4 regions of the Serratia sp. GW822-FHT06D09 genome follow, and region 1 is predicted to be linked to each of the others. Evidence: riboswitches for the same ligand, from Rfam matches in the RefSeq annotation. Region 1 holds a riboswitch; each other region holds the start of a gene.
The links. A riboswitch is a leader RNA that binds a small molecule or an ion and turns the genes downstream of it on or off. The one in region 1 is predicted to bind thiamine pyrophosphate.
Positions count from the first base shown of each region.

Region 2: it holds a riboswitch for thiamine pyrophosphate, as region 1 does, so the genes downstream of both, thiB (thiamine ABC transporter substrate binding subunit) here and thiC (phosphomethylpyrimidine synthase ThiC) in region 1, are expected to answer to the same signal.
Region 3: it holds a riboswitch for thiamine pyrophosphate, as region 1 does, so the genes downstream of both, thiM (hydroxyethylthiazole kinase) here and thiC (phosphomethylpyrimidine synthase ThiC) in region 1, are expected to answer to the same signal.
Region 4: it holds a riboswitch for thiamine pyrophosphate, as region 1 does, so the genes downstream of both, AC1RKG_RS08870 (TenA family protein) here and thiC (phosphomethylpyrimidine synthase ThiC) in region 1, are expected to answer to the same signal.

Region 1 is NZ_JBXALO010000019.1:7,698-9,893, forward strand. Features, by position in the region: gene nudC (NAD(+) diphosphatase) at 1-37, opposite strand, end outside; gene AC1RKG_RS24255 (Rsd/AlgQ family anti-sigma factor) at 137-640, shown strand; TPP riboswitch at 679-803, shown strand; gene thiC (phosphomethylpyrimidine synthase ThiC) at 918-2,196, shown strand, end outside.
Region 2 is NZ_JBXALO010000006.1:192,897-195,092, reverse strand. Features, by position in the region: gene sgrR (HTH-type transcriptional regulator SgrR) at 1-1,087, shown strand, start outside; TPP riboswitch at 1,125-1,250, shown strand; gene thiB (thiamine ABC transporter substrate binding subunit) at 1,309-2,196, shown strand, end outside.
Region 3 is NZ_JBXALO010000011.1:104,304-106,499, forward strand. Features, by position in the region: gene thiD (bifunctional hydroxymethylpyrimidine kinase/phosphomethylpyrimidine kinase) at 1-491, opposite strand, end outside; gene thiM (hydroxyethylthiazole kinase) at 488-1,282, opposite strand; TPP riboswitch at 1,319-1,420, opposite strand; gene AC1RKG_RS21635 (GNAT family N-acetyltransferase) at 1,489-1,914, shown strand; gene AC1RKG_RS21640 (MFS transporter) at 1,961-2,196, opposite strand, start outside.
Region 4 is NZ_JBXALO010000003.1:252,751-254,946, forward strand. Features, by position in the region: gene AC1RKG_RS08865 (ABC transporter ATP-binding protein) at 1-598, opposite strand, end outside; gene AC1RKG_RS08870 (TenA family protein) at 595-1,275, opposite strand; TPP riboswitch at 1,341-1,443, opposite strand; gene AC1RKG_RS08875 (LLM class flavin-dependent oxidoreductase) at 1,601-2,196, shown strand, end outside.

The DNA.
Region 1 (2,196 bases):
ACCAGCCATTTTCATTACCCGTTAATGCAAGTTCCATATCGTTGTTGCACAACCTCAGCTTCACTGGCACTCTACAAATCGGCCTTGTAACATTTTAATAACTTACTGTTACGTTTTATTACTTACGGAGTCAAACATGCTCAACCGTTTGGAAAGCCTGACTCAGCGCGTTGGTGGTAGTAATGAATTAGTTGATCAATGGCTTCAGGCTCGCAAGCAATTGCTGGTCGCCTATTGCACCCTCGTGGGTATCAAACCGAATAAAGAAAAGCATACGCCGCTGAATGAAAAAGCGCTGGAGAACTTTTGCCATAATCTGGTGGATTACCTCTCCGCCGGTCATTTTCATATCTATGACAGAATTATCAAGCAAGTGGAAGGCGCATCCAGTCCGAAAATGACGCTGTCGGTAAACATCTACCCCAAACTGTGGGCAAATACCGAACAGATTATGGCATTTCACGATCGCTATACCGAAGTGGATATCGATCAGGATGTGTGCCTGGAACTCCATCAGGCATTGTCGGATATCGGTGAAACCCTGGCGGCACGTTTTACCCTGGAAGATAAGCTGATCCAACTGGCGACCGAAGCCTGGCAGCAAACGATGCCGGATAAAGCGCTGGATCAGGCACGTTAGAATTTTGTAGTTTTTTTTATTCACCCTCCTATACTGGGGGCATCTTGTCGGAGTGCCTAGCGCCTGATTTGTTCATCAAATTGGCCAGGCTGAGACCGTTAATTCGGGATCCGCGGAACCTGATCGGGTTAATACCCGCGAAGGGAACAAGAGTAATCTATCGCCACAGGCAGGTGATCCCAACAGGGATAATCCCGCCCTGTCGGCCAGCATCATTACTCCCTCCGAGCTCCAGACAAGCAACATTCCCAACCCAACACACTGGTAGGAACTTGCTATGTCTAACGTTAAAAAACCCCGTGCCCGTAAAGAGCAACGCGAAGAAGCCCAGCAGTTTATCGATACCCTTCAGGGCGTGTCCTTTCCCAATTCACGCCGGATTTATCTGCAGGGCTCACGCAACGATCTGCGGGTGCCGATGCGTGAAATCCAGCTTAGCCCGACGCTGCTTGGCGGCGACAAAGACAACCCACAGTACCAGCCCAACGAAGCCATTCCGGTATACGACACTGCCGGTCCTTATGGCGATCCGCAATCTGAACTTAATGTGCATACCGGCCTGGTAAAACTGCGTGCAGGCTGGATAGCTGAACGCGGTGATACCGAACTGCTCAATGGCGTCAGTTCCGGCTTTACCCAGCAGCGCCTGGCGGATGAAGGTCTGGATCACCTGCGTTTTGAACATCTGCCGCGGCCGCGCAAGGCGCAACCCGGCAAATGCGTCACCCAGTTGCACTACGCCCGCGCTGGCGTAATCACCCCTGAGATGGAGTTTATCGCCATCCGCGAAAACATGGGCCGCGAGCGTATCCGTGGCGATGTCCTGCGCCAGCAGCATCCAGGCCAAAGTTGGGGCGCCAATCTGCCGGAGAACATCACGCCGGAATTCGTTCGCCAGGAAGTGGCCGCTGGACGCGCCATCATCCCCGCTAATATCAACCATCCCGAATCCGAGCCGATGATCATCGGTCGCAATTTTCTGGTGAAAGTTAACGCCAACATCGGCAACTCGGCGGTGACCTCATCCATCGAAGAGGAGGTCGAAAAACTGGTCTGGTCCACCCGCTGGGGCGCGGATACGGTGATGGACCTGTCCACCGGCCGCTATATCCACGAAACCCGCGAATGGATCCTGCGTAACAGCCCGGTACCGATCGGAACGGTGCCTATCTATCAGGCGCTGGAAAAAGTGAACGGCGTGGCGGAAAACCTGACCTGGGAAATGTTCCGCGATACGTTACTTGAGCAGGCAGAGCAAGGCGTTGACTACTTCACCATCCACGCCGGCGTACTGTTGCGCTATGTACCGATGACCGCCAAGCGCCTGACCGGCATCGTCTCGCGCGGCGGTTCGATCATGGCTAAATGGTGTCTGTCACACCATCAGGAAAACTTCCTGTACCAGCACTTCCGCGAAATCTGCGAAATTTGCGCCGCCTATGACGTCTCACTGTCCCTGGGCGATGGCCTGCGCCCCGGCTCAATTCAGGACGCCAATGATGAAGCGCAGTTCGCCGAACTGCGCACGCTGGGCGAACTGACTAAAATTGCCTGGG
Region 2 (2,196 bases), on a different contig from region 1:
TGGGCGCGAGCTGGAAATGGAAGATGTCATCAGTTCGCTCAGCCGGTTGATGCCACAACCGCTGTTCTCCCATATCGAACGCGTGACGTCGCCGACGCCCTACGTGATTGACGTGCATCTGCATAGCCCCGATTACTGGTTGCCGTGGCTGCTGGGCAGCGTGCACGCCATGATATTGCCGCGCGAGTGGCAGAGCCTGCCGGAGTTCTCGCGCCATCCGGTCGGTACCGGCCCCTATAGCGTGGTGCGCAATCACCGCAGCCAGATGAAAATTCACGCCTTTGATGATTACTTTGGCTATCGCGCACTGATCGACGAGGTCAATATCTGGGTGCTGCCAGAGGTGACCGAAGAACTGGTACACTCCGGCGTACAGCTCCAGGCGGACGATACCGGGAAAAACGAGCTGGAAAGTCGACTGGAAGAAGGCTGCTATTTTCTGCTATTCGATCAGCGCTCTCCGCTGGCGGCCGATCCGGTCATCCGCAGCTGGTTATGCGAACTGATCAACCCTATTTCGCTCCTGAGCAACGCCGGCCCTGTTTATCAACGCTATTGGTCACCGGCCTACGGCATTCTGCCGCGCTGGCACCACAATCGCGCGCTGGCATTGCAGCCCAAACCGGCCGGATTGACCGAACTGACCCTGACCTACTACAGCGAACACTCGGAGTTCCACGCCATTCAGCAGGCCATCGAGCCGCTGCTGGCGCAGCACGGCATTAAGCTGAATATTCAGATTGTCGATTACGCTACCTGGCATAAAGGCGACGCGAGCACCGATTTGTGGCTCGGCAGCGCCAACTTTTACCTGCCGCTGGAGTTCTCACTGTTCGCCACCCTGTATGAACTGCCGCTGATGCAGCACTGCATGAGTGAGGACTTGTCCGAAGATGCGGCGCTGTGGCGCGCCAATGCCCTGCCGCTGGCGGACTTTTGCCAACGTCTGGTCAGCGGCCATCAATTGCATCCTCTGTTCCACCACTGGCTGCAACTGCATGGCCAGCGCAGCATGCGCGGCGTGCGAATGAACACTCTGGGTTGGTTCGATTTCAAATCCGCCTGGTTTGCGCCGCCGGAAGCATAAGCACCTTTCACCGGCGCCCGTTAGTCTTTACAATGGCGCCGTCTCAACGGGGTGCGAAACGACAGCAGCGTAATGAAAACGCAAGCGGCCGGTTTTGCTGAGAACAAACCCGTCGAACCTGATCCGGTCAATACCGGCGGAGGGATTTGAGCCCAGCGATCCGGCATCAGCCGCTTGCCCCCTCAGATACCCTTGCCCCCCTAAATTTTCAGGAGTGCAAAGTGGTCAAAAAAAGCCTGCCCTTGTTACTGTTGTTTTGCGCAGCACCGGTGTTCGCCAAGCCCACGCTGACGGTCTACACCTACGATTCCTTCGCCGCTGACTGGGGCCCTGGCCCGGCGGTCAAAAAAGCCTTTGAGGCCCAATGTGATTGCGAGCTGAAATTTGTCGCGCTGGAAGACGGTGTCTCACTGCTTAACCGCCTGCGCATGGAAGGCAAAAACAGCGCCGCCGACGTGGTGCTGGGGCTGGACAACAACCTGCTACAGGCGGCGCAGCAAACTGGGCTATTCGCGCCAAGCGACGTCGACAGCAGCAAATTGAACGTACCGGGCGGCTGGCAAGACAAAACCTTCGTCCCCTATGACTACGGCTACTTTGCCTTCGTTTACAACAAAGAAAAGCTGAAAAACCCGCCCAAAAGCCTGCATGAGCTGGTCGACAGCAGCCAGAACTGGAAAGTGATCTATGAGGATCCGCGTACCAGTACCCCAGGTTTGGGTCTGCTGCTGTGGATGCAGAAAGTGTATGGCGATCAGGCACCGGCAGCCTGGCAGAAGCTGGCGAAGAAAACCGTCACCGTGACCAAGGGCTGGAGCGAAGCCTATGGCCTGTTCCTGAAAGGCGAAGGCGATTTGGTGCTTAGCTACACCACCTCCCCAGCCTACCATCTGATTGAAGAAAAAAAAGACAGCTACGCCGCTGCCAACTTCAGTGAAGGCCATTATCTGCAGGTGGAAGTGGCGGGCAAACTCAAGGCCAGCAAGCAACCTGAGTTGGCGGAACGCTTTATGCAATTTATGGTATCCCCGGCGTTCCAAAACGCCATTCCTACCGGCAACTGGATGTACCCGGTGATCAAGACCTCACTGCCGGCCGGATTTGACCAA
Region 3 (2,196 bases), on a different contig from region 1:
GCCCGGCCCTGCTCACGCATCTGGCGCTCATTTTCCGCCGGGGCGCACGCCAGCAGCGCCGCCGCCTCCGGCAGGTTCGGCGTGATGATCGACACCAGCGGCAACAGTTCACGACGGATCGAATCCACCGCCTCCGGCGCCAGCAGCGGATCGCCGCTTTTTGCCAGCATCACGGTATCCAGTACCACAAAAGACGGCTGATAATGGCGCAAACGCTCCGCCACCGCCTGCACAATATCGGCGTTGGCCAACATGCCAATCTTGGTGCTGTCGATGCGCAGGTCGCTGAAGACGGAATCCAGCTGAGCGGCGACAAAGGCCGGATCTATGTTGTAGACCGACTGCACACCACGGGTGTTTTGCGCCACCAGCGCGGTAATCACCGAGGCACCATAGGCCCCCAACGCAGAAAAAGCTTTTAGATCGGCCTGAATGCCGGCGCCGCCGCTCGGATCGGTCCCGGCAATTGTCAGTGCGTTAATGCGTTTCATTGCAGTTCCTCCGGGCGCAGTTGATACAGTGCGTCGAGGAACGCCGGGGTGAAACTGCCCGGCCCGGCGGCACGGCGCGTGGCCCGTTCACCGCAAAGCGACATCACCCGGCAGGCGGTCGCCACGTTATCGAGCCGATCGCCCGGTAAACTGCAAAATGCCGCCACCACCGCAGAAAGTGCACAACCGGTACCGACCACCCGCGTCATCAGCACATCACCGCCGGTGACCGCCCAGTCACGCTGGCCATCGGTGATGTAATCAACAACGCCGGTTACTGCCACTACCGCACCGCTGCTGCGCGCCAATTCGCGCGCCGCCGGCAATGCCGCCAGCGAGTCGTCTGCACTGTCTACGCCACGTCCGTTAGCCTGCAAACCGCTCAGCGCCATGATTTCAGAAGCGTTGCCGCGGATCGCCGCCGGCTTCTCACCCAACAAACGATGGGCAAACGCAGTGCGATAGACCAACCCGCCGACCGCTACCGGATCCAGCGTCCAGGGTGTTTGTGCCACGTTGGCAGCTTCCACCGCAGCCAGCATGGATTCAGCGCGTGATGCATTGAGGGTGCCAACGTTGATCAGCACCGCATCCGCCAGTCGGCTGAACTGCGCTGCTTCGGTCGGTTCTACCACCATCGCCGGCGAAGCGCCGAGCGCCAACAGGACGTTAGCCGTCAGTTCCTGCACCACTTCGTTGGTCAGGCAATGGATCAGGGGCGATTGGCGTTTAAATTGAGTCAAACAGGCCGCGGCGCGGGCGCCGGGGAAAACATCAGGTCGAGCGAGCATATTCCTCCCAACCGGCGTTCAAGAAGGCGGGTACCGGTTGGGGCACCGAGACTTCCCTACGCTGGCATAATCCAGATCAGGTAATACGGGTAAAATCTCAGCCACCGCGCATCGCGCAGGGCACCCCGAGTCAAGACGGCCATTATTGGGGTTGCCGCCGGTGAGGTCAATCGCGCTATAGTGTCAAAAAATAAAAAGGAGGCGCCATGCAGATAAGAAAATACCAAGAGGCCGATCGCCCCTTCCTGCGCACCCTGTATCTGGCTTCGCGTAAAGCGGCGTTTCCGTGGCGCGATACCGAAGATTACCGGCTGGAGGATTTCGATCGCTCAACGCTGGGCGAAGATATTTGGGTGGCGGAAGATCAGGGGAAGCGGCTGGGATTTGTGTCGATTTATCGCCAGGACAACTTTATTCACAACCTGTATGTCGATCCGCATCTGCCGCCGCTCGGCGTCGGCAGCGCTCTGTTACAAGCGGCGGAACAGACCTTTACCGCCACCGGTTCGCTGAAATGCCTGGTGAAGAATAAGAAGGCGCTAGCGTTCTACCACAAGCACGGTTGGCGAATCATCGCTACTGGCAATGACGGCGGGGAAGAATATTACCTGCTGCACTCCCCGGCAAAATAAAATAAGGGCACAGCGCAAACCGTGCCCGTTCATTAAAGCCCCCGGCTCAGGCGACAGAAGCCGCCGGGGTCAGTTTTGCGCGTGCGCGGATATTTCTGACCAACAGCCCCGACACTATGATCCCGGCACAGGCAAACATGCCCATCAGCCCGAAAACGATCTTGTAACCGGTCAGTCCTGGGAAGGCATCGAGAATATGACCGTACAGGCTAAAACAGAACATCGCCGGGGCATAACCGATAAAGCTGCCCAGCGCCATAGCCGCACCGGTATGTTCTTCGT
Region 4 (2,196 bases), on a different contig from region 1:
AGGCCTCCATGGGGTCGTGGGTGATCAGCAGCACGGTATGCTGCGCCAGCAGTTCGGCGGCCAGCTGCTGGATCATGGCGCGGGTGATGGTATCCAGCGCGGAGAAGGGTTCATCCATCAACACAATCGGCTGGCGCTCATACAGCGTGCGGGCAATAGCGGCACGTTGACGCATGCCACCGGACAGCGCGGCAGGCAAGCTGCGGCCATAGCCGGTCAAGCCCACGCGTTCCCGCAGATGTTCCGCCCAGGCGCGGTCGACCTTTTCGCCGCGCAGCCGCGCACCGAGGCTAATATTCTCGTCAATTGTCAGCCAGGGATAGAGCAGATCCTTTTGCCCCATATAAGCGATACGTCCGGCGATCGGTAGGCCATCGCTGCCGATAACCGTACCGGAGGTGGGTTTCGCCAGCCCGGCGATGATCTTCAGCAGGCTGGTTTTCCCCGCGCCGCTGGCACCGAGCAGGGCAACGAAGCTGCCGCCGGCGATATCGAAATTCAGACCATCGAAAATCACCTGCTGACCAAAGCGCAGGGTCAGATCCCGTACCTGAATACCGGGCCGGGCATTGCCGTGCTGCGTGTCGCCGAGGCTCATTGGGCATTCAACCCCATCTGCCAGAAGGCGGATTCCAGGCGGGTGGCGGTGGTGAAAATCGCCGACAGTTCGTTTAGACGGCTTGGGGCACCCCGCTGGAGGCCAACGTTTTCCAGCAGGTCGAGGGAGGCTTGTACGCCGCTCAGATAGGCGGGATCACCATAGTTGCGGATCCACGAGGCATAGGGATTGCCTTCCATCACGGTGTTGGGATCGTTGAGCAGGCGCAGGCCGATTTCGGCATAGCCGGCGACGCAGGGCATTAACGCTGCCAGCAGATCCAGAGCATCTCCGGCGTGGCCGATATCGAGCACATAGCGGGTGTAATTGAGGGTTTCCGGCGCTTCGGGTTCGGCGGCTATCTGCGGTTCGCTCAATCCCCAGTCGGCACAATAGGCCAGGTGCAGGGGCAGTTCGGCGACAATCGCATTGAGCGAAGCGGTAGCGGCACGCATTTCCGGCAGGGTGCGCAGTTTGCTGACCAGCAGGGCATAGGCGCGGGCAAAGTGGATCAGGAACAGATAATCCTGCGTCAGGTAGCGGCGAAAAGCGGGTTCCGGCAGCGTACCGGCGGCCAGTTGCTGAATAAAGGGGTGTGCCACATAGTCCTGCCAGTGACCGCCGGCCTGTTGGCGCAGCTTTCCGTAAAGACCGTTATCGAATAAGGGAGTAAACATGGGACCTCCAAAAGTGAGTGGAGATCCGGGCGCGCTGAGGTGAGGTATGAACAGGCAACCGCCGTGAGGGGATTGCCGACCGTCCCTTCGCTGGCATGACCCAGATCAGGTTCAAAGGGTTCGGCTTGCGCCATCTCAGCCCGTAACAGGACACCCCTCGGAGGAGCCTGTTATACGATATTTACTTTTTGATTACAATGCTCAGGCAGTGTGGCGTCGTGGCGTAAAAGGATCCGTTTAGTGCGATCGGCCACGATATTTCTGGCCGGAAGGGGGCGATTTTTGTCACTGTAATCCGGTCATTAATGAATCTAAGGATCACCCCATGAAGAAAATCGGCTTCCTTTCTTTCGGCCACTGGACGCCTTCGTCGCAGTCGGGCACCCGTTCGGCGGCAGATGCGCTGCTGCAATCCATTGATCTTGCCGTGGCGGCAGAAGAGCTGGGGGCGGATGGGGCTTATTTTCGCGTACACCACTTTGCCCGCCAGCTTGCCTCGCCATTCCCGCTGCTGGCAGCCATCGGCGCCAAAACCCAGCGTATTGAGATCGGCACCGGCGTGATCGACATGCGCTATGAAAATCCGCTTTATATGGTCGAAGATGCCTGCGCCGCCGACCTGATTTCCGGCGGGCGGCTGCAACTGGGCATCAGCCGCGGTTCTCCCGAACAGGTGATTGATGGCTGGCGTTATTTTGGTTATACGCCTGCCGAAGGCGAGACCGAAGCCGATATGGCGCGCCGCCATACCGACGTCCTGTTGGAAGCGCTGCGTGGCGAAGGCTTTGCTGAACCTAACCCGCAACCGATGTTCCCGAACCCGCCGGGCTTGCTGCGGGTAGAACCTTTCTCCGCCGGGCTGCGCGATCGCATCTGGTGGGGCGCCAGCTCAAACGCCACGGCGATCTGGGCGGCGAAGCT